3 regions of the Streptomyces sp. NPDC000880 genome follow, and region 3 is predicted to be linked to each of the others. Evidence: riboswitches for the same ligand, from Rfam matches in the RefSeq annotation. Region 3 holds a riboswitch; each other region holds the start of a gene.
What was found. Region 3 has a riboswitch for cyclic di-AMP ahead of ACWDO5_RS29090 (M23 family metallopeptidase). Riboswitches for the same ligand answer to the same signal wherever they lie in the genome.
Positions count from the first base shown of each region.

Region 1 (7,698 bases), on a different contig from region 3:
ACCCGGGTCACTTCTCGTCCCCTTCTTCACACGGCGCGACGCACGGGCCCTTGCGCCACCACTCGGGCAGCATCGCGATCGCCTCGTCGCCCAGCGGATTGACGCCGGGTCCCGCCGCGAGCGAGTGGGCGACCAGGACATGCAGGCACTTCACCCGGTCGGGCATGCCGCCCGCGCTCGGGAAGCCCTGCAGCATCTCGATGGCGTCGCGGCGTGCGATGTAGTCCTCGTGGGCGGCTCGGTACTTTGCGGCCAGTTCCGGGTCGGTCGCGAGGCGCTCGTTCATCTCCTTCATCACGCCGTTCGCCTCCAGCGTGCCGATCGCCGAGGCGGCCCGCGGGCAGGTCAGGTAGTACAGCGTCGGGAAGGGGGTGCCGTCGGGGAGCCGCGGCGCGGTCTCGACGACGTCGGGCTGACCGCACGGGCAGCGGTGCGCGATGGCGCGCAGTCCGCGCGGCGGACGGCCGAGCTGCTTCTTGAACGCGGCGATGTCCGCGTCGGTCGGCTCGGTCGGGGCTGTGGTGGGAGGGGGCGTTTCCATGCCTGCCTTGGTTCTAGCGGTGCTTCTGTGTGGCTGCTACTTGCTGCGGTCGGCGTTGTCGACGCCGTCCCAGACATTCGAGTACCAGGGGCGGTCGGCCGCCCCACCCTCTTCGGTGCGGCGCTTCTCGGCGGCCTCGGGTGCGATCATGATGTAGCCGGTCTCTCCCGGCAGCACGAGATGCAGGTGCTCGCGGGCGAGGCGCCGGATGTACATGTCGTCCTGGAGCCGAGCCTTCTCGTCCCTCAGCCGCTCGACCTGCTGTTCGGCGTCCGCCATCCGGCGCTCCTGGTCGGCGATGTCGGCGCGCTGGGAGACGTACTGCCGCATCGGATACGCGAGCGCGACGGCCAGCGAGCAGACCACCAGGGCCAGGAAGGCCGCGCGGCCGGTGAGCCGGGAGCGGCGGGCCTGCCGGCGGCTTTGCGACCGGTAGACGCGAGCGGCGGTCTGCTCGCCGAGCAGCCGCAGCCGGGTCGAGGTGGAGAACCGGTCCTGGTCCCCGTTGCGTGCCATGGTCTCGCCTCCCCGTTACGCGCCTACGTCCCCGGACACGGTACGGGACCGCGACCGGGGACGTAGGTAACGAGAGCGTCAGCCCTTGCTGTACCGATCAGTTCGCAGAGCGCCGTGCCGATCAGTTCGCAAAGCGCTGTGCCCGATCAGTTCGCAGAACGAAACCGCGGGAACGCCGAGCGGCCCGCGTACACCGCGGCGTCGTCGAGGATCTCCTCGATGCGCAGCAGCTGGTTGTACTTGGCGACGCGCTCGGAGCGGGCCGGGGCGCCGGTCTTGATCTGGCCGCAGTTGGTGGCGACGGCCAGGTCGGCGATGGTGACGTCCTCGGTCTCGCCGGAGCGGTGCGACATCATGCACTTGAACCCGTTGCGCTGGGCGAGCTCGACGGCGTCCAGGGTCTCGGTCAGCGAACCGATCTGGTTGACCTTGACGAGCAGGGCGTTCGCGGCGCCGTCCTCGATGCCGCGGGCGAGGCGCTCCGGGTTGGTGACGAAGAGGTCGTCGCCGACGATCTGGACCTTGGTGCCCAGCTTGTCGGTGAGGACCTTCCAGCCGGCCCAGTCGTCCTCGAACAGCGGGTCCTCGATGGAGACCAGCGGGTACGCGGCGACGAGCTCCTCGTAGTACTCGGTCATCTCGGCGGCCGAGCGGGACTTGCCCTCGAACTCGTAGGCGCCGTCCTTGTAGAACTCGGACGCGGCGACGTCGAGCGCGAGCGCGATGTCCTTGCCGGGGGCGTAGCCGGCTTCCTTGATGGCCTCGAGGATCAGGTCCAGCGCGGCGCGGTTGGAGTCGAGGTTCGGCGCGAAGCCGCCCTCGTCGCCCAGGCCGGTGGACAGACCCTTCTGCTTCAGGACCTTCTTGAGGGTGTGGTAGACCTCGGTGCCCCAGCGCAGGGCCTCGGAGAAGGACTCCGCGCCGATCGGAGCGATCATGAACTCCTGAATGTCCACGTTCGAGTCGGCGTGCGAGCCGCCGTTCAGGATGTTCATCATCGGAACGGGCAGCAGGTGCGCGTTCGGGCCGCCCAGGTAGCGGAAGAGCGGCAGGTCGGAGGCCTCGGAGGCGGCGTGCGCCACGGCGAGGGAGACGCCGAGGATGGCGTTGGCGCCGAGCGAGGACTTGTCCGGGGTGGCGTCCAGGTCGAACATCGCCTGGTCGATCAGGCGCTGCTCGGTGGCGTCGTACCCGACGAGCTCCGGGCCGATCTGCTCGATGACGGCGAGGACGGCCTTCTCGACGCCCTTGCCCTGGTAGCGGTTCTGGTCACCGTCGCGGAGCTCAAGAGCCTCGAACGCACCGGTGGAGGCGCCGGACGGAACAGCAGCACGACCCGTGCTGCCGTCGTCGAGGCCAACCTCGACCTCGACCGTGGGGTTGCCTCGGGAGTCCAGGATTTCCCGGGCTACGACGACGTCGATGGACGGCACGAGCATCTCCTTCTGGGATGTGACGCTAAATGTGACGCAAGCGGTGGGACACAAGCAGTGCAGGGTCGCCTCGGCCTTGCGGCAAGAGCCTAACCGGCTCCGGGGCATCGGCCGGCCGATGCCCGCCCGCTGGGACGGAAAAGGGCATGAACAGGCAGTGACAAGGCAGCACCCCCGCCCGGCGCGTACGGGGGAAAGCGCGCAGGACCGGGGTGCTCCGGTGCCCGGGGGGTCAGCTCGGGCGGAGCCGGGTCAGCTCAGGTGGAGCTGCTGGCCCGGGTAGATGACGTCCGCGTCGTCGATGATGTCCTTGTTCAGGTCGAACAGCTTCTGCCAGCCGCCCTTGACCTTCTCGGTCTCGGCGATCTTGCCGAGGGTGTCGCCGGCCTTGACCTTGTACTCGCCGTCGCCCTTCTTGAAGCCCTTGGCCTTGGCGGCGGGCTTCGCAGGGGCGGCGGGGCGCTCGGAGCGGGTGGTGGGAACCTCGGCGCGCTCCTGCTTCGGCTGCGCCGGCTGCGTGGTGCCGGAGTCGGCGGAGCCGCCGTCGTACGCGGCGCCCGACAGGCTGACGCCGCAGTTCGGCCACGCGCCCTTGCCCTGGCCGGCCAGGACCTTCTCGGCGACCGCTATCTGCTGGGACTTGGAGGCCTGGTCGGCGCTCGCGGCGTACTGCGTGCCGCCGTACGCGGCCCAGGTGGAGGACGAGAACTGCAGGCCGCCGTAGTAGCCGTTGCCGGTGTTGATGGACCAGTTGCCGCCGGACTCGCACTGGGCGACCTGGTCCCACTCGGAGGCGGTCGCGGCGGACGCCGAGGTGGCGCCGATGAGCGGGGCGGCGACGGCCGCACCGGTGACGCCGGCGATCGCGGCGAAACGAGTAGTCCGATTGAAAACGGACGGGCGACGGTGCTTGCCCTTGCTGGAGAACAGCATGGAACGTCTCCTCACCGACGCCTACGAGGTGAGCTGTCGGGTTCGGGCCGATGGGGAATCCCCAGTTCCGCCAGGAACCAGAAGACGAGTTGCCCGGCCGCGCGTCCTGCGCGCGGCTTCACCCCAAGCCGGTGGGAGCCGTCGATCTCAACGGCCGGGGCCGGCGCTTACCTTGGGTCCCCCGCTCCTGCCTTCGGCGCTCTGCGCGATGACTACTCCCCTGACCGTCGGCAGGATTCGGCGTGATGGTCAGTGGTGCCCGCGGTGGCGAGCGGTTCAGACCGTAGACACAGCTCTCCCCGATGTTCAAAGGTGAGAAACGGGGAGAAATCGCCCATCTCGCCACTCCGATAACTCTCGTTTCCGCAGGTGGCGGGCGGAATGAGTGGTTCCGCCGGGCATGTCACGGCAGTTGGGACAAAGAGACCCTTGTCTCACTTGCACAGATTCGGACATAACCCTGCGAACTTGCCCGCGAACCGCCCGCGGATTACCCCTACTTCAGGCCTAGATCGAGGCTCTGGCCGGGAAGGATGAGATCAGGGTCGGCACCGACGGTCTGCTGGTTCGCCTCGTAGAGCCCGGCCCAGCCGCCGGAGAGCTTCTGCTCGTCGGCGATGGCCCACAGGCTGTCGCCCGGCCGGACGGTGTACTCGCCGGGCGCGGCGTCCGCTTCGACCGCCCCATCCGGGTTGCCCGCATTGTCGCGTGCCGAACCGTCACCTCGCGAGGCATGGCGGCCCACTTCACGCACATTGTCTGTATTGCCCGGCTCGGTGTTCTCCGGAGCGGGCTCGCCACGGTGCTTGCCGCTGCCGCTGTCGGCGCCCAGCGTCGCGTCCGCGGTCGCCGACGCGGCGGGCTCGGCCGACCCGGCCGGGTCCGCGGACGGCTCGGCAGACGGCGCCGCGGTGGGCTCGGTCGAGGGCGTCACGGGTATGAGCGGCTCGGCGGGGGCACTCTGCTCGGGCAACGGCAGGATGCCCGGGTTGACGCCGGTCGCGGCGCCGTCGTTCGTCAGCCCGGCGAGTGGCGCACAGCTGGGCCACGCCGCGGGGCCCTGCGCGTCGAGGACCTTCTCGGCAACCGCTATCTGCTGCGAGCGGCTGGCGAGGTCGGCGCGGGGCGCGTACGCCGTACCGCCGAAGTCCTGCCAGACCTCCTGCGAGAACTGCAGCCCGCCGTAGTACCCGTTGCCGAGGTCGGCGCTCCACATGCCGCCGCTCTCGCACTCCGCCACTCGGTCCCACATGGAGGCGTCAGCGGCGGAGGCCGAACCGGCGCCGAGAAGGGGGATGGCGATGGCCGATCCCGTCACCCCTGCCGCGACAACGATGGCCGGCGCCTGGCGAGGTCGGCGGTGTCGCCCGTTCGCGGAACCCATGCGGTTGCCTTTCACGTGACTGCTGGGACGACGGTGAACGTAGCGGCATTCGAACGCGAGTCACAAGTCGATGCAGCAGAGATCACGTGAAAGTCACAGACTTGACAATGCGTCAGGTCTGTCGAGCGTTGAACTCAACCGGCAGAGTGCGCAATCCGCGCATAATGAGACCCCCACGCCACCGCAAATCGGCTGGATCGCCCGCAAGCCGCAAGTCCGGCATTCTCCTGAGCAGCGTGGCGAGCGCGGTCTGCCCCTCAAGACGCGCCAGCGGCGCGCCGAGGCAGTAGTGGATGCCGTGCCCGTACCCGAGATGCTGGTTGTCGCGCCGGGACAGATCGAGGGTGTCCGGGTCGGCGAACCGCTCCGGGTCCCGGTCGGCGGCGGCGAGTATGACCAGTACGGGATCGCCCGCCGCGATCCGCTGCCCGCCGATGACGAGCGCCTCGGTGGCGAACCGCCAGGTGGCGAGCTCCACGGGCCCGTCGTAGCGCAGGAGTTCCTCGACACCGGCGGCCAGCAGTTCGGTCTCACCGGCCGCGAGGGAGGCCTGGAGCCGCCGGCGCTGGTCCGGGTTGCGCAGCAGCGCGTACACGCCGTTGCCGATCAGATTCACCGTCGTCTCGAACCCCGCGAAGAGAAGGATGAAGGCCATGGCGGCGGCTTCGTTCTCGGTGAGGTGCTCGCCGTGGTCGGATGCCCTGATGAGCCCGGAGATGAGGTCGTCGCCCGGGTCTTGTCTTTTGCGGTGGATGAGTTCCGCGAGATAGCCGCGCATCTTCTTCACGGAGCGGGCGACTCCGCCGCGCGGACCGCCGCCGTGCCGGATCATCATGCCCGCCCAGTCGCGGAAGTCGTCCTGGTCCTCGCGCGGGACGCCGAGCAAGTCGCAGATCGCGTAGATGGGGAGCGGGAACGCGAACTCGTGAATCAGGTCCGCCTCCCCCTTGCCTGCGAAGCCATCAATGAGCCGGTCCGTCAACTCCTGTACGCGCGGGGCGAATTCGGCGACACGGCGCGGCGTGAACGCCTTCGACACCAGCCGCCGCAGCCGGGTGTGGTCCGGCGGGTCGATGTTCAGCAGATGGGTCATCAGCTCGGCCTTGCGCTCGCCGGGGATCCCCGTCCTCCCCTTGGCGTGCGCGGGCTCGTCGTGATGCGCGGGATTCTTGCTGAGCCGCTGGTCGGCGAGGGCCTGCTTGGCATCGGCGTACCGCGTCACCAGCCATGCCTCGACCCCGCTGGGAAGGGTGGTCCGGTGGACCGGCGAGTTTTCCCGGAGCCAGGCGTACGCGGGGTAGGGGTCGGTGGCGAACGCCCAGGTGAACAGCTCGGGCTGAGCGCTCACTCCTGCCCCTCGGCGGCGCGGATCGCGTCCCGGTAGGTGCGGGCCGCGGCGCGCAGGGCGGCCTCCGGGTCGATGCCGGAAGCCTCGGCCCGGACGGCGAGGGCGAGCAGTTCGTAACCGGTGCCCGGGCCGGCGGGGAGCGGGACGTCGAGGCCCGCCGTACGGACCCGGCCCGCGAGCTTCGCGGCGAGGGCGAGCCCGGGCTGGCCCAGCGGGACGCCGTCCGTCACGGAGTCGCGCTGCTTCTCGATCGCCTTCGTGCGCAGCCAGTGCTCCTTCACGTCCTCCGGCGTCTCGGCGCGCTCGTCGCCGAAGACGTGCGGGTGGCGGTGGATCAGCTTCTCGACGATCGTCCCTGCGACGTCGTCGATGGAGAACGGCTCGGCTCCGTCCTCATCGCGGCCTTCCTGCGCGATGCGCGCGTGGAAGACGACCTGCAGGAGTACGTCCCCGAGCTCCTCTCGCAGCTCGTCGCGGTCGCCGTCCTCGATCGCCTCGACGAGTTCGTACGCCTCCTCGATGCCGTATTTGGCGAGGTCCGTGTGGGTCTGGGTCGACGACCAGGGGCACTCGGCGCGGATCCGGTCCATGACCTGGACGAGGTCGAGGAGACGGGCGCCGGGCAGGTCGTACGAGCCGGGGAGCAGCTCCAGGTCCGGCATCTGCACCCGCCCGGACCCGGCGAGCCGGGCAAGCCCGTCGGTCAGGGCCGTGTCGCCCTCGCCGGAGGGGAGGACCACGACGGTGCGACCTCCCCCAGAGCCTTCGGCCTGGGTGGGGGTCCCCCCGGCGAAGCCAGGGGGCGTACCCCCAGCGCAGGCGTCGACCAGCTCCTGCGCGGTGAGCGCCGTTATCTCCACGCCGACACCGGCCTCGCGAAGATACGGCAGCTGGGGGTGGTCCCCGTCGGCGCAGAGCACCCGGTCGGCGGCGTGCAGCGTCTGCCACGCGGGCCAGGACAGCAGCCCGGGCGGGACGCGGTGGCTGGCGGTGAGCAGAACGATTCGGCCGGGGGCGACTGGTGCTTCTGTGGTCACCCCTCGAACCTACCCCGCGCCGCTACGCACCCGCGCCGACGGGCTCCGGCGCCTTGCTGACCTGCGCGATCCACGGAGCCTTGTACTCGCCCAGCTCCAGCTTCTTGTCGTCCCAGGCGCCGAAGCGCGGGTTGACGTCGATGTTCAGCGCCTGGGCGGCGGCGGTGAAGGCCTGGTTCAGCTTCTGCTGGCCCTCGGGGGTGTTGGTCGCGCTGAGGGTCGCGGCAAGCTTGCTGACCAGGACGTCGCGGCGTACGACATCGTCCAGCTGGTCGGGGGCGACGCCGCGCTGCTGCAGATACATGGCCGCGAGCTGCTCCTCGCCACCGGACTGCTGCACGAGGGCGGTCCGCCCGTCCTGGATCTCCTTGCGGCTGACCGTGACCCCGGCGTCGTCGGCGGCGCGCTGTACGACCTGCTCGACGATCAGGTCGTACAGCTTGGCGCGGCTGAGCTGCCCGCTGTCCTTGATGAGCTGGGCGGACTGGGGGGAGCGCTGCTGGGCG
Region 1 is NZ_JBSFMS010000017.1:11,781-19,478, reverse strand. Features, by position in the region: gene ACWDO5_RS08380 (Ppx/GppA phosphatase family protein) at 1-11, opposite strand, end outside; gene ACWDO5_RS08375 (DUF501 domain-containing protein) at 8-541, opposite strand; gene ACWDO5_RS08370 (FtsB family cell division protein) at 578-1,057, opposite strand; gene eno (phosphopyruvate hydratase) at 1,204-2,490, opposite strand; gene ACWDO5_RS08360 (transglycosylase family protein) at 2,743-3,423, opposite strand; cyclic di-AMP (ydaO/yuaA leader) riboswitch at 3,427-3,632, opposite strand; gene ACWDO5_RS08355 (transglycosylase family protein) at 3,920-4,807, opposite strand; gene ACWDO5_RS08350 (cytochrome P450 family protein) at 4,920-6,155, opposite strand; gene ACWDO5_RS08345 (MazG family protein) at 6,152-7,192, opposite strand; gene ACWDO5_RS08340 (SurA N-terminal domain-containing protein) at 7,215-7,698, opposite strand, start outside.
Region 1: another riboswitch for cyclic di-AMP. It lies ahead of ACWDO5_RS08360 (transglycosylase family protein); the one in region 3 lies ahead of ACWDO5_RS29090 (M23 family metallopeptidase).

Region 2 (7,698 bases), on a different contig from region 3:
GTACAACGAGGAGGGGAAATTCCCCCGAGGGCTGGTGATCCGGCTCTTCGCCTATCTGGTGGCGGGCCATCTCTTCGCCTTCTTCCTCTATCTGCTCTTCGTGCTGGGCGGCCAGAACCAGTAGCGCGGAACCGGTGCGCCCGGCTCAGACCTCGTCGAGGAGCCGGTCGCGCAGCCGCTCGCGCGTCTGCGGGCTCACCTTCAGGCCCTCGGTGAGGTAGCGCTCGGTGGTGCCCCAGGTCTGCTCGATCGTCTCGAAGGCCGCGCTCAGGTACTCCGCCCGGGCGTCGAAGAGCGGGGACAGCAGCTCCATCACCTCCGGGGACATCCCGGCCGGGGAGTTGTCGTTGCGCCGGATCAGGTAACGGCGGTGCGGGTCATTGGACTTGAGGTAGTCCGCCTCGATGGCCTCCCGCTCGACGCCGACTGCCAGCAGCGAGACGGCTACCGACAGACCGGCGCGGTCCTTGCCCGCCGCGCAGTGCATCAGGGCGGGGACGCTGTCCTCCGCGAGCGCGTGCAGGACCTTGCTGTGCTCGGCTGTGCGCTGCGTGATGATCGTCCGGTACGAGGCCGACATCCGCCCGGCCGCTCGGCCGTTCGCGAGGATCGACCGCAGCTGGTCGAGGTTGCCGTCCCGGACCATCTTCCAGAACTCGGCGCCGTCGGCCGGGTCGGTCAGCGGCAGATTCACGTTGCGTACGCCGGGCAGCTCGACGTCGGGGCCCTCCAGCCGCATGTCCGCCGCGTTGCGGAAGTCGAAGATCGTGTGCAGTCCCAGCGTGCCGAGGAACGAGGCGTCGGACTCGGTCGCGTGCGCGAGATGGCCGCTGCGGAAGAGCCGGCCGTGCCGCACCCTCCTGCCGTCCACGGTCGGCAGGCCGCCCACGTCCCGGAAGTTGCGCACGCCGGCCAGCTCCGGCTCTGTCGACGGGACCTGCGGCAGCTGCTGCGTCACGGGGACTCCTGAAGTGACTGCCGTCGGCGCTGCTCGCCGACGATGGCGCGGTCCCGACGATACGACACCGCTTCATCGGGTAGTCATCTCGACCGTCTCCCGCAAGGCCGTTGCACCGGCAGCCGTCCACGTCGGATGATGTGCGAGGCTGTGCGGAACTGTGTGTATCTGAGGGGTTGGGATGATCGAGAGTGTTGGCAAGGGGCGTACGTGGGTTCTCTCCGGATCCACGAGCAGTTACGCGCTGCACCTCACGGACGACGACGAACTGCTGCATCTCCATTGGGGGCCCCGGATCTCCGGCGCCGACGCGGAGGCACTCGCGGACCGGGTACTGCCGCCCTACTGGCCCTTCGAGTCGCAGCTCGACGGGCACGAGGAGTACCCGGTCGAGGGCGGACCCCGTTTCGTACGCCCGGCGCTCTTGGTCCGTACGCCACAAGTGCGCGGCACGGAGTGGACCTTCGCCTCTCACGCGGTGGACGGCGACGAACTGCGGCTCCGCTTCACCGACGCCCTGCACGGCCTCGGCCTCACCCTGCACCACCGGATGCGCGACGACGCGGACATCATCGAGCGCTGGGTCACCGTCGCCCACGAAGGGGACGGTCCCGACCTGGAGCTGCTGCGGGCCGACGCCGCCGCCTGGACGCTGCCCCAGCGCGACCGCTGGCGGCTCAGTCAGCTGCACGGCCGCTGGGCGGCCGAGTCGCTGCTTGTACGGTCGGAGCTGACGTACGGCGAGAAGGTGATCGGCAGCCGTCGCGGCCACACCGGACATCAGCATCTGCCGTGGGTCGCGCTGGACGCGGAGGGGGCCACGGAGGAGCACGGCGAGGTGTACGCCTGCGCGCTCGGCTGGTCCGGGTCCTGGCGGATCTCCGTACAGCAGCTGCCCGACGGACTCGTGCAGATCACCGGCGGCGCGGGCTACGACGAATCGGGACTGCTGCGGCTCGCGCCCGGCCAGTCGTACACCTCGCCCGTCTTCGCCGGGCTGTGGACCGACGGCGGATTCGGCGCTGCCAGCCGGGCCTGGCACGCCTGGCAGCTGGCGCATGTGATCCCCGACGCGGCGACCGAGCGGCCCGTCCTCTACAACTCCTGGGAAGCCACCGGTTTCGACATCTCCGAGGAGCAGCAGCGGGCGCTCGCCCAGCGGGCCGCGGCCATGGGCGTCGAACTGTTCGTGGTGGACGACGCCTGGTTCGGGCAGCGCACCAGCGACCGCGCCGGGCTCGGCGACTGGACGCCCAACGCCGAGCGCTTCCCGCAGGGGCTGGGGCCGCTTGCCGACGAAGTGCACGAGCTGGGGATGCAGTTCGGCATCTGGGTCGAGCCGGAGATGGTCAATGCCGACAGCGACCTCTACCGCGCGCACCCCGACTGGGTGCAGTACCACCCGGGCCGCGCCAGGACCGAATTCCGCAACCAGCTCGTGCTGAACCTCGCGCGCGAGGACGTACAGGCCTATCTCTGGGAGCAGCTGGACACGCTCCTCAGCAGCGCGCCCATCGACTACGTGAAATGGGACTTCAACCGCTGCTTCACGGACGCGGGCTGGCCCGGCGAGAAGTACCCGCAGAAGCTCTGGGTCGAGCATGTGCACGCGCTGTATGCACTCTTCGACCGGCTGCGCGCGGCGCATCCGTCCGTCGCCTTCGAGTCCTGCTCGGGCGGCGGCGGCCGGATCGACCTCGGAATCCTCTCCCGTACCGACCAGGTGTGGACCTCCGACAACACCGATCCGCTGGACCGGCTCGCCATCCAGCAGGGCTTCACCCAGTTGCACCCGGCACGGGTCATGGCGGCCTGGGTCACCGACAGCCCCAATGTCCAGCTCAACGGCCGCGTCAGCACGCTCCGTTTCCGCTTCGTCAGCGCGATGGCCGGTGTTCTCGGCGTCGGCGGCGACCTCACCGAGTGGACCGATGAGGAGCTCGCCGAGGCACGCGGCTGGGTGGACCTCTACAAGAAGATCAGGCCGCTGGTGCAGCACGGCGAGCTGCACCGGCTGCGGGCGCCCGAGGGCGGGCTCAGCGCCGTGCAGTACATACGCGGCGACGAGAGCGTTGTCCTCGCCTGGCTGCAGGCGCAGCACTACGGCGAGCAGCCGCCCAGGCTCAGGCTGCGCGGCTTCGACCCGGCAGCCTCCTACGAGTGCCTGGACACCGGCGCCGTACACCGGGGGGCCGTACTCCTGCACCACGGACTGGACACCGGACTCAAGGGCGACATGGACGCCACCGTGATCCGGCTGCGTCGCCGCTGATCCGACTCCGAATCGACTCCGAATCGACCCGGCCATGAACGCGAACTTCCATGGCCGGGCGAGGGCTTCAGGAGCAACGAGCGGATACGGCGCAGACGGCTCGTCGGGGCGCGGCATACCCCCGTACCCCGCTGCAACGGATTCCGGCGACTCCTCCGGCTCAAGCCTGCCGCGAATTTCGAGTGGACGACGGGCAATTCGGAATGGGCCAAAGGAGATCAGGGGGCTCTACGAGGGGTGACATCGAGAAGGTCGACATCCATGATCGGGATGTACGCGGAGAAATCCCCGGCCGCATTCGCCTTCGGCGACACCGTATTCAGGATCTTCATCCCGCACCCATCCCGCGCGCCGCGGGGGCCTGCGCCGGCGCGATCGCGGCGGCCTTCGCCACGTCGCCCCGGATGCCTCCGCGGTCGGCTCCACCCCCTCGTTCCGGAAGAGCGGCCCGTCGCGGACGCGGCACCATTTTGTCCAGTTTTGCGGTTGAGGCCGAGAGGCAGTCGTCGAGCAAAGGCGGTGGGTCACGGTGGAATTCCTGTGGTGTTGACAGGAATTCGGGGTAAGTGGGCTCGATCGGCTGATCATCATTAAATGACACTTCTGTCCGAATTGGCCGGTTCGGCATAACGTGCCCCGTATGTAAGGGAGATGGGACCCGACCCGTGAGCAGGATCATATCCGTGACGTTCCGTGGTGGTGCGGCGGAGTCGAATTCCTTTGACGGAAGGACAGTTGGGATCCCGTTGGGATCCATTATTCACGGAGCGTAACCGGAATTCTGTGGCGATATCGCATGGATCATTGACCCGGGAAAGTGATGGCTTGTACCCGCCCGTCCGTCTCGCTTACGTTCCCGTCAATCCGGACGGACCGCCTAATCCTGCCGCCGACCGGAATTCGAAACCCACCAACGCGTGGCAGGAGCGGGGGACCCAGGTAGTACGCCATTCCGGAGTTCCGGACGGCTCGGGGTTAAGTCGCGCACCGCGCGGCCGGGCATCTCCAGCCCGAACCCGACAGCTCACCTCGTAGGCGCCGGAGAGGAATGCGCCATGCCCGCAAAGGGTAAGCACCGCCGTCCAAGGACCAGCCCGATCACGCGCGGCTTCGTCGCCGCCGGCACGGGTGGCGCCGTCATCGTGCTTCCACTGATGGGCGCCACCGGCGCCCACGCGGCGGGCAAGACCGCTCCCGCCGTGGCGGCTGCGGCAGTGACCGCCGCCGCGACCCCGGCGGCCGCCAAGCCGGCCGCCGCCCCCACCACGTACTCCGTCGTCGCCGGCGACTACCTGGCCAAGATCGCCAAGGAGCACGATGTGTCCGGCGGCTGGAAGAAGCTGTACGAGGACAACCGTGAGCAGATCGGCGACAACCCGTCGCTGATCCGCCCGGGCCTCAAGCTGACCCTCGGTGCGACGTCGAAGGCGAAGGCTCCGGAGAAGGCGCAGCCCCGCGAGGAGAGCCAGGCCGGGGCCGAGTCCAAGGCCGCACCGAAGGCCGCGTCGAAGGCCAAGGCCTCCTCCGACTCCGGCTCGGACCCCTCCGCGCAGTCCTCCGGTGACTCCGCGAGCGCCCCGCAGACCAGCGGCTCCGGCTTCACAGCCCCCGTCGACGGCGCGACCGTCACCACCCCCTACCGCATGACCGGCGCCATGTGGTCCAGCGGCTACCACACCGGCGTCGACTTCGCGGCATCCTCCGGTACCACCGTCAAGGCCGTCGGCGCGGGCACCGTCGTCTCCGCCGGCTGGGCCGGTGCGTACGGCAACGAGGTTGTGATCCAGCACAGCGACGGCAACTACTCGCAGTACGCCCACCTCTCCTCGCTCTCCGTCTCCGCCGGCCAGAGCGTGAGCGGCGGCCAGCAGCTCGGCCTCTCCGGCTCCACCGGCAACTCCAGCGGCCCGCACCTGCACTTCGAGATCCGTACCGGCCCGAGCTACGGCTCGGACATCGACCCGCTGGCCTACCTGCGCCAGTACGGCGTCTCCATCTGATCCGCGTCCGGTCCGCCTGATCCAGCCGAGGCGCAGACAGCACACCGCTCTCCCCTCGCACCGCCACCCGGCGGCGCGGGGGGAGTCGGCGTATTCCGGGTTGGACGAAACTTGGCCGGTGGCAAAGATCACCCCTCGTCAACCCCTCCTTGCGGTCGCGTAGGTCACATCCGTAAGGGAAAGATGTGGTCTCGTGGCAGACGATTCGAGAACAGGGAAAAATGGCGCATTCGGGTCGTACGCGGCGATCGGTGACAGCTTCACCGAGGGCGTGGGAGACCCGGGTCCGAACGGGATGTACGTCGATGGGCTGACCGGTTCGCGGTCCTGCTCGACGACCGGACCCCGGAGCACACCTTCAGGTACGCCAATCTCGCCGTGCGCGGCCGTCTCCTCGACCAGATCGTCGAGGAGCAGGTGCCGAGGGCGAAGGAACTCGCCCCGGATCTGGTGACGTTCTGCGCCGGCGGCAACGACATCATCCGGCCGGGCACCGACCCCGACGACGTGGCCGAGCGCTTCGAGCGCGCCGTCGCCGACCTCACGAGTGCGGTCGGCACGGTCATGGTCACCACCGGATTCGACACGCGCGGGGTGCCGGTGCTGCGCCATCTGCGCGGCAAGATCGCCACGTACACCGCGCATGTACGGTCCATCGCCGACCGCTACGACTGCCCCGTCCTCGACCTCTGGTCGCTCAAGTCCGTTCAGGACAGGCGCGCCTGGGACGCCGACCGGTTGCATCTGTCGCCCGAGGGACACACCCGGGTTGCGCTGCGCGCCGCCCAGGTACTCGGAATCGATGTGCCCGCCGACCCCGACCAGCTGTGGCCGCCCCAGCCGCGGCGCGGCCCGCTCGACGTGCGCCGTGACGACATCCACTGGGCGCGTGAGCACCTGGTGCCGTGGATCGGCCGACGGCTGCGCGGCGAGAGCTCCGGCGACCATGTCGAGGCCAAGCGCCCGAACCTGCTGCCCCTGTGATGGCGGCGGGGTGGGGTGCGAGGGACCTGCCCCGGCTGACGGGCCGTACGGCCCTGGTCACCGGTGCCAACCGCGGCATCGGCTTCGCGGTCGCCGCGGGCCTCGCCGGCGCCGGGGCGCGGGTGCTGCTCGGCACCCGCGACCACGACCGCGGCGCGGCCGCGATGCACCGGCTGCGCGCCGAGGTGCCGGGCGCGCGGGCCGGGCTGCTGCCGCTGGATCTGGCCGACCTGGACTCCGTACGCGAAGCAGTGCGGCTCACCCCCGACCCTGGCTGGATCTGCTGATCAACAATGCCGGGCTGATCGCGCCACCCCACCGCCGCACCACGGCGCAGGGCTTCGAGTCGCAGTTCGGCACCAACCACCTCGGGCACTACGCACTCACCGCGCTGCTGCTGCCCAGACTCCTCGACCAGCCGGGGAGCCGCGTCGTCACCGTCACCAGCATGGCGCAGAGCAGCGCCCGCCTCGACTTCGAAAATCTGCAGAGCGAGCGCCGCTACGGCGCGTGGCGCGCCTATGGCATGTCGAAACTCGTGTGCTTGTCTACCCGTCCGGCATCGACGTGTCCAGCTCCACCAACCGCTCACTGGCGTGTGGATCGGAAACGCCATGGAACACCCTCGCCGCGCGCCCGGGCCTACCCGGGAGTGGTGAAGCGGGCCCGCCACAGGTCGCGGAGCAACGCGATCTCGGCCATGTGATGGATGAATTCGAGGTTGGCCCCCGCCAGCACGGCGATGAATGGGTCGTCGGGATCGGAGCCGTACGGGTACTGCGAGAAGCCGACCGTGTCGAGCTGCTCGTCGGTGATGGCGGCGACGCTGTCGCGCCAGCGGTCGATCAGCGCCCAGAACCGTTCGAGTGCCAAGGCGGCGGAGGGGGTGAAGTCGACCAGCAGCTTCGGCTCCTGCCGCCGTTCACCGAAGGTCCACTCCCATTGGCCCGCGAAGCAGGAGTGCAGGTGCCCCAGCCGCCACGCGATGGTGGTGACCGGCACTTCGTCGGGCTCCGGCGCACCGGTGTGGGCGAGGATCTGTTCGACCCGCTCGACGCTCACGCTCCAGTCATCGGCGATCTTGGCGACCGTCATGCCGCCGGCAGCCTGCCGGGAGATCTCGGCGTACTCGTTCGCCGGGATGTCCGGGGCGCCCTTGTCGAGCACCCACTCGCCCGGCCCGTACGCCCGGGGCGTCGCCGCCTCGCCCCGGCGCCGGATCGACCAGCAACCGGCCACCGGCTCCCACAGGCACTCCTCGTCACCGAGCCCCGTCAGCCGCACCTGGGCCATCTCCCTGGCCTGGTCGAACTGGTCGAGCAGCAAGCCCAAACGGTCGGTCCGCGCGCCCTCAGTCTCCATGCCTGGCTCCCCTTCGCCGTCGCGTCTCGTACCTCACTGCGCTCAGGCGGAAGTTAACGGCTCACCTCACGGAGCGCCACCGATTTTCTCGCCCACGAAGCGGTGCAGCACCACCCGCATCA
Region 2 is NZ_JBSFMS010000114.1:15,223-22,920, reverse strand. Features, by position in the region: gene ACWDO5_RS28185 (DUF6126 family protein) at 1-124, shown strand, start outside; gene ACWDO5_RS28180 (tyrosine-protein phosphatase) at 146-958, opposite strand; gene ACWDO5_RS28175 (alpha-galactosidase) at 1,140-3,230, shown strand; cyclic di-AMP (ydaO/yuaA leader) riboswitch at 4,129-4,283, shown strand; gene ACWDO5_RS28170 (M23 family metallopeptidase) at 4,286-5,230, shown strand; partial or broken gene ACWDO5_RS28165 (SGNH/GDSL hydrolase family protein) at 5,424-6,214, shown strand; gene ACWDO5_RS28160 (SDR family NAD(P)-dependent oxidoreductase) at 6,214-6,501, shown strand; gene ACWDO5_RS28155 (SDR family NAD(P)-dependent oxidoreductase) at 6,489-6,920, shown strand; gene ACWDO5_RS28150 (DinB family protein) at 6,857-7,576, opposite strand.
Region 2: another riboswitch for cyclic di-AMP. It lies ahead of ACWDO5_RS28170 (M23 family metallopeptidase); the one in region 3 lies ahead of ACWDO5_RS29090 (M23 family metallopeptidase).

Region 3 (7,698 bases):
CCCAGAGGTCGCAGGTTCAAATCCTGTCCCCGCTACTGAAGACAGTGGCCCGGCACTCGACGAGAGTGCCGGGCCACTGTCGTATCCCCTCGACCATACCCGCGTCGCCCGGTTGGCCGATGGTGAGTCGCCGCCCGGCGCGGCTACAGCCAGCCTGAGGAGGGCGCGGTACCGTCCGCAGCCAGGCGGACGGGCAGGAGATCACAGGTGGGGCACCGACAGCAGGACGGCGTCTACAGCGCTCCTCGTTTCGTCCGTGTGCTGCCCACGCTGATGATCATCGGCGGTCTTGTCTTCGACTATTTCACCCCGCCCAGATTCACGGCCGTGCCGTTCTTCGCGGCCGCCCCGCTGATCGCCGCGCCCTTCTTTTCCTGGATCCCCACTCTGCTGACCGGCATCGCGGCGAGCCTGGCGGTGCTCGGTCTGCGCTACTACAACGAGACCGTGTCCGAGGTCACGTCGTTCACCGAGCTGTTCACCGTGCTCACCGTCGCCGGGCTCGCGCTGCTCATCAACCGCCTCGTACGGATCGGCCGTGAGCGCCTCGCCTCCGCCCGGGTGATCGCCGAGGCCGCCCAGCGCGCCGTGCTGCCCGCCCCCGCCGCGCGGATCGGCGGGCTGCGCATCGCCGCGCGGTACGAGGCGGCGCAGGCGGACGCCTTTATCGGCGGCGACCTCTTCGCCGTACAGGACACGCCCTTCGGGGTCAGGCTGGTGGTTGGGGACGTACGGGGCAAGGGGCTGGGGGCGGTCGAAGCGGTGGCCGTGGTCCTCGGGGCCTTCCGGGAGGCGGCCGAGCAGGAGAGTTCGCTCGAAGGGGTCGCCTCGCGTCTTGAGCGGGCGCTGACCCGCGAGGGCACGCGGCGGGACGAACTGGACGCCGTCGAGGGGTTCACCACCGCCGTGCTCGCCGAGATCCCGCGCGGCGACGCCGTGGTGCGGGTGGTGAACCGGGGCCATCCGGAGCCGCTGGTGCTGTACGCCGACGGGGACCTGGACATCCTGGAGCCGACCTGGCCCGCGTTGCCCCTGGGAATGGGCGAACTGGGCGCGTGGCCGGACCGGTCGGAGGCGCATCCGCTCCCCCCCGGGGCCACGCTGCTCCTCTATACGGACGGCCTGTCCGAGGCGCGCGACGCGGGCGGCGTCTTCTACGACCTCGGCGAGCGGCTCGCGGGCCGGCTCTTTCCCGGGCCCGAGGAGCTGCTGGACGCGCTCGTCGACGACGTACGACGGCATACGGGCGGCGCAGCCACGGACGACATGGCGCTGCTGGCGGTCAGCCGTCCCACCGAGGGACAGCCGGACCGCCGCAGGATCGTGCCGGTGGTCAGAGCTCTGGGAGGCTCTGACCGTCGGAGCAGGTGATGGCCATCGCGCGGCCACGGGGCCGACGCAGGGCCGACACTGTGCGTAGTCGAAGCGCACCCCTCCGCATAACATTTGATGCACTGTCAGGTGGGGGCCCCGATCTGAGTGCCGATCAAGTCGCCCGACTCCGGCCGCTTGTGTCCTGGTAAGTCCCCGCCGAAGTCGTTAACGATCAGTCGGAACAGCTTGGAATACGACCCTGGAGTCTATTAACGTTCGATAACGCAGCGCGGTCGTCCCAGTCGTCGCAAGAGACGGCACCGTGCGCACGCGCCGAATCCCGCAAGGGAACCGGGGAACCACCAATTGGGGTGAATCGGGCACCTTTGCCGCTCTTTCCGCGGTCGAGGCGCCCGTAGGAGACCTTCCTGCTCCGAACCCGTCAGCTAACCCGGTAGGCGAGAAGGAAGGAAGGAGCACGCCTCCGTGGCGTCCAACAAGCCTGCCCCCGAAGCACCCTTCGGAACCCTGGAAACTGAGTTTTTCGGCGACGAACCGGCGGAGCGGGCATGGGAGGAATGGAACCCCACCGAGGATTCCGTCCATCCGGTGCGCGGCCGGCACCGTGTCATGAAGCAGCGAGGCGGGCTCGCCCGTAGCTCCACGGTGCTCGGCGTCGGCGTGATCGCCGCGGTGGGCGCGGGCGGCATGGCCACCGCGCAGGACAAGCCGCCGGTCTCCATATCCCTCCCCGATTCGATCGCGGACAACCTGCCTGATGCCCAGTCCCTGCCGGGCGTGGGCTCCCTGATGTCCGACGGCGCGTCGGACGCCGACGCGGGGAACGTGAACGCGGCCCCGCTCACGGCGATGACCCTCGCCGCGGACCCCGGCACCGGGGCCGGAACGGACAGCGCGTCCGGCGCCGGTGAGGCGCTGCGCGCCCGCATTCTCCAGCAGGCCGAGCAGCAGCAGTCGGAGGCGGACGCCGAGGCGAAGGCGGCCGCGGAGAAGCTCGCGGCCGAGAAGGCGGCGGCGGAGGCCGCGAAGCAGCAGACCGCGGCGGAGGCCAAGGCCGAGGCCGAGAAGCGCAAGGCCGAGGAGGCGGCGGCGGCGAAGGCGGAGGCGGCACGGCTGGCCAAGCTCGCGAAGAGCTTCGCCCTGCCCACGTCCTCGTACACGATCACCTCCACGTACGGCGAGTCCGGCTCCATGTGGTCCTCGGGCCACCACACCGGCCTGGACTTCGCCGCCCCGACGGGCACGCCGGCCAAGGCGGTCCACGGCGGCACCGTCAAGTCGGCGGGCTGGTCCGGCTCTTACGGCTACCGCATCGTCCTCGAGCTCGCCGACGGTACCGAGGTCTGGTACTGCCATCTGTCCTCGATGACCGCGAGCGCGGGCCAGCAGGTGACGACGGGCGAGACGATCGGCCGCGTCGGCGCGACGGGCAACGTGACGGGCCCGCACCTGCACCTGGAGGTCCACACGCCGGGTGGGTCGGGGCTCGACCCCATGGCGTGGCTGCGCGGCAAGGGCCTCAGCATCTGATCGTGCGCCACAGTCCCCGGCAGCCCTGGCGCACACCCCCCGAGGCCAGGGCTGCCGGTACAGCGCGTAGAACGGAATAGCGCGTACCACCACGGCCGTTGATCAAACCATGACTACTCTCCGAACTCTCGGCTCGTCCGACATCGCTGTTTCCCCGCTCGCCCTCGGGGGCAATGTCTTCGGCTGGACCGCCGACCAGGCGCAGTCCTTCGCCGTGCTCGACGCGTACACCGCCGCCGGCGGCAACTTCGTCGACACTGCCGACATGTACGCCTACTGGGCACCGGGCAACGAGGGCGGCGAGTCCGAGACCGTCATCGGCAACTGGCTCGCCGCGCGCGGCAACCGCTCCGACGTCGTCGTCGCGAGCAAGGTCGGCGCGCACCCCCAGTACCAGGGACTGTCCGCCAACATTGTCAAGGCCGCGGCTGAGGAATCCCTGAAGCGGCTGCGTACCGACTACATCGACCTGTACTACACGCACTACGACGACCTGAGCGTCCCCGTCGAGGAGATCATCACCGCCCTCGACCAGCTGGTGCAGGACGGCAAGGTCCGTGCCATCGCCGCGTCCAACATCAGCGCAGAGCGGCTCCAGGCGTCTTTGGACTTCTCGGAGCGCGAGGGGCTTGCCCGTTATGTCGCCCTGCAGCCGGAGTACAACCTCATCTCCCGCGATACGTACGAGGGCGATCTACAAGACACCGTCGCCCGTGCCGGGCTCGCTGCCGTCCCTTACTCCGCGCTCGCGTCCGGTTTCCTCACTGGTAAGTACCGGCCGGGTGTGACGGTGGACAGCGCACGGGCCGCGGGCGCCGGCGAGCACCTGGAGAACGGGCCGGGCCTGACGGTCCTCGCTGCGCTCGACAAGGTCGCCAAGGCACGTGGCGCGCAGGTCGCGACCGTCGCGCTCGCCTGGCTGGCCGCGCAGCCGACCGTCGTCGCGCCGATCGCCTCGGCCCGCACGGTCGAGCAGCTGCCCGCGCTGACCGCGGTCGCCGAGCTGGAGCTGACGGCCGACGAGCTGGCCGAGCTGACCGCGGCGTCGGCCACTTCGAGCGCGTGAGGTTCCCCCGGACGAGGTCTGGGGGCCATTGAGGACATCGGGTCCGTCGGAGGCCCGGTGAAGGCTAGGCCCTGTCCGGGCGGACAGGGCCTAGCCGCGGTACGGGTTGTAGCCGCCGTAGTCGCGGTGCGGCGGCGGTGTCCGTACCCGGCCCGTCGCCCGTGCCGCGTACGTCAGCGCGGGACCGGCGACGTCCTTGCGCTGCCACAGGTGGTGCAGCAGCTCCTGCTCGCGCTCCGCGAAGTCCGGGCCCGCCGCGTCGCGGTGGGCCCGGTGGCGCAGAAAGGCCAGGGACGTCGCGAACCGCTGGTACTCCGACACGGCGTGCGCGGCGGCCGGTCCGTGCGCGCGGCGGGCGACCTCGCGGGCCATCGTGCGCGCCCGCATCGAGGAGAGCGCCGGCGGCTCGGCGGCGGTCAGCCAGCCGGCCGCGGCGTACGCGGGCAGCTCGGCGGATATCGTGCGCAGTTCGCGCTGACGGGTCCAGATCGTCAGCCAGGTCAGCAGCCCGAAGGCGGGGACCATGAACGCTCCGTACACGGCGTAGAAGCCCCACGGGCCGAAGAGCGACGACGAGCCGTTCCACAGGGCGTGCATGCCCATGGCGAGGGCGAGGCCGAGCAGCGGCAGCACGATCCGGCGGATGCGCTGGCGCTGGGCGGCGCGCGCGGCGATCCCGAAGCCGATGCCGGTCAGCACGGTGAAGAGCGGGTGCGCGAACGGCGCCATGACGACGCGTACGAAGAAGGTCGCCGCGGTCACCGAGGCGAACCCCGATGTGCCTATCTCCTGGTCCTCGCCGAAGGCGGTGCCCAGGTAGAGGATGTTCTCGGTGAAGGCGAAGCCGGTCGCGGTGAAGCCGGCCACGACCACGCCGTCGACGATCCCGGTGAAGTCCCGTCTGCGGAAGATGAAGATCAGCAGGATCGCCGTGGCCTTCGCGCTCTCCTCGACGATCGGGGCTATCACCGTCGCGCCGAGCGTGTCCGCGCTCGCCGGGTCGGCGGTGGCGGTGGCTATCCAGCGGGTCGCGAAGGAGTTCGCGATGATCGCGACGAGGGCGGCGGCGAACGCGCCCCAGGCGAACGCGAACAGCAGATTCCGCCAGGGGCCCGGCTCGACCCGGTCCAGCCAGCGGAAGGCCGCGGTGAGGAGCGGGACGGGAAGGGTCGCGAGGCCGAGACCGACCAGGAAGCCGTGGGTGCCGGTCTGTTCGCGTACGAGCGCGAGGATGACGAGGCCGGAGAGGGCGAGGAGGGTGATCAGCGCCCCCGCCCGTACCGCTCTGCTGTGCCAGAGCCGGGAGGCGCGGCGCGGTTTGTAGCGCCAGCGGGCACGCTCCGGTACGGCGGTGAGCAGCTCGGCGAGGTGCTGCTCCTCGAACGCCGGGACCGCCGGATGCGGTGCGGGGTCCTGCGGGGGCGACTCGGACACCCATTGACCCTAACGAGGGACACTGACAACTGGCGATGGTGTCCGGGGTGCTACTCAGGGTTACGCGGGTCCCAACGCGCGGCGGAACAGCAGGTCGTGCACCTTGTGGCCCTTGTCCAGGCCCTGTCCTTCGAACCGGGTGAGCGGGCGGAAGGCGGGGCGCGGGGCGTAGCCGCCGTCCTCCTGGGTGTTCTCGAAGTCCGGGTACGCGGAGATCACCTCGAGCATCTGCTCGGCGTACGGCTCCCAGTCGGTCGCGCAGTGCAGGATCGCGCCGGGCTTCATGCAGGTGGCGGCGAGGGAGAGGAACTCGGGCTGGATCAGCCGCCGCTTGTGGTGCCGCTTCTTGGGCCAGGGGTCGGGGAAGAAGACGCGCAGCCCGTCGAGCGAGCGGGGCGGGAGCATCTCCCGCAGGAGGATGATCGCGTCGCCGTTGGCCACCCGGATGTTGGACAGCCCGTTCCGCTCCGCGAGACCGAGGAGATTGCCCTGGCCGGGGGTGTGGACGTCGACGGCCAGAATCCCGGTGGCGGGGTCCTCGGCGGCCATCTGCGCGGTGGCCTCGCCCATCCCGAACCCGATCTCCAGGACGACGGGCAGCCCGCCGAACATCTCATCGAGGTCGAGGACGCGGTGCCCGTCGATGTCGAGACCCCAGACGGGCCACAGCCGCTGAAGCGCGTCGCCCTGCCCGGCGGTCACGCGGCTCCGCCGCGGCTGGAAGCTGCGGATACGCCGCTCATGGTGCGACCCGGCGGGATCGGCGACGGGCCCGCCGGGGAAGCGGGGCTCGCGGTTGGCGCGGATGGGGGCCGGGGGGCCGTCGGGGGTGTGGTTTCGGAGCTCAGACACAGTGGCGTCAATTCTACGGGGGCCTGCGGGTGGAGCCCGTCCGCCCGGCAGTCGGCTTTGTCCGTGAACGCCGGACGGACTTGAAATCAGGCGTCGAGCGGCATGGCCCGCCCGGGCTAGCGGCTCGCACGAGCCAGGTTGCCGCCCGTCAGCGCGGTCAGGGCCCTGCGCGCCACCTCGCGGCCGATCGGCAGCGACGCCGTCGCCGCCGGGGACGGCGCGTTGAGCACATGCACCGTGCGCGGGGCCTCGCGGATCAGGAAGTCGTCCGCCAGCGTCCCGTCCCGCAGCACCGCCTGCGCCCGCACCCCCGCAGGGACGGGGCGTAGATCGTCCTCGGTCACCGCCGGGAGCAGCTTCTGCACCGCCGTCGCGAACGCCCGTCTCGACAGCGAGCGGTGCAGCTCCCCCACTCCGTACCGCCAGTGCCTGCGGGCGACCCGCCACGAGCCCGGCCAGGCCAGCGTCTGTGCCATGTCCCGGGGGCGGACCGCCGACCAGCTGTAGCCCTCGCGGGCAAGCGCCGGGACCGCGTTCGGCCCGACGTGGACGCCGCCGTCGATGCCGCGGGTGAGGTGGACCCCGAGGAACGGGAAGGCCGGGTCCGGGACGGGGTAGACCAGGCCCCGGACCAGCTCGGGCCGCGTCAGCTCGTAGTACTCGCCCCGGAAGGGGACGATCCGCATCCCCGGCTCGTCGCCCGCCAGCAGCGCAACCCGGTCGCAGTGCAGCCCCGCGCAATTGACCAGCACCCGTGCCCTGACCACCGCCCCCGATGCCGTACGCACGGCGACGCCCCAACTGCGGCGGTCGATCTCGGCGGCCTCCTCGCCGTACCGGATGTCCGCGTCGGACGCGGCCCCCAGCTGCGCCGCCACCGCTCCGAAATCGCACACCCCCGTGGTGCCGACCCGGATCGCCGCGAGGCCCCGCACCTGCGGCTCGTACTCCATGATCTGGGCGGGGCCCAGCTCCCGCACCGGAATGCCGTTCTCCCGGCCGCGCTGGACCAGTGCGTGCAGCCGCGGCAGCTCCTCCCGGCCGGTGGCCACGATCAGCTTCCCGGTGACCTTGTGCTCGATGCCGTACTCCGCGCAGAACTTGACCATCTCGGCCGCCCCGCGCACCGCGAACCGCGCCTTGAGCGACCCCGGCCGGTAGTAGATCCCGCTGTGGATCACTCCGCTGTTCCGGCCGGTCTGGTGCCGCGCGGGCCCGGGCTCCTTCTCCAGAACGGTCACCCGGGTGCCGGGAGCCGCGCGCGTGAGCGCATACGCCGTCGACAGGCCGACGATCCCGCCGCCGATCACCAGCACGTCACAGTCGAAGCCATGCCCATGGCTGTGCCCGTAGCCATGGGCGAAGTCCTGCCCGGACGCCGTCACCGCGTCACCTCCCACCCCGATAGTGCACTGGCCCACCGACAATGGTCTTAAACCAGCCAGGTGAGCCGGGTCGCGCGCCATCGGGCCGTGCTACGC
Region 3 is NZ_JBSFMS010000123.1:13,314-21,011, reverse strand. Features, by position in the region: gene ACWDO5_RS29095 (PP2C family protein-serine/threonine phosphatase) at 208-1,371, shown strand; cyclic di-AMP (ydaO/yuaA leader) riboswitch at 1,636-1,790, shown strand; gene ACWDO5_RS29090 (M23 family metallopeptidase) at 1,801-2,865, shown strand; gene ACWDO5_RS29085 (aldo/keto reductase) at 2,975-3,931, shown strand; gene ACWDO5_RS29080 (PrsW family intramembrane metalloprotease) at 4,022-5,365, opposite strand; gene trmB (tRNA (guanosine(46)-N7)-methyltransferase TrmB) at 5,426-6,217, opposite strand; gene lhgO (L-2-hydroxyglutarate oxidase) at 6,334-7,683, opposite strand; gene ACWDO5_RS29065 (MFS transporter) at 7,693-7,698, opposite strand, start outside.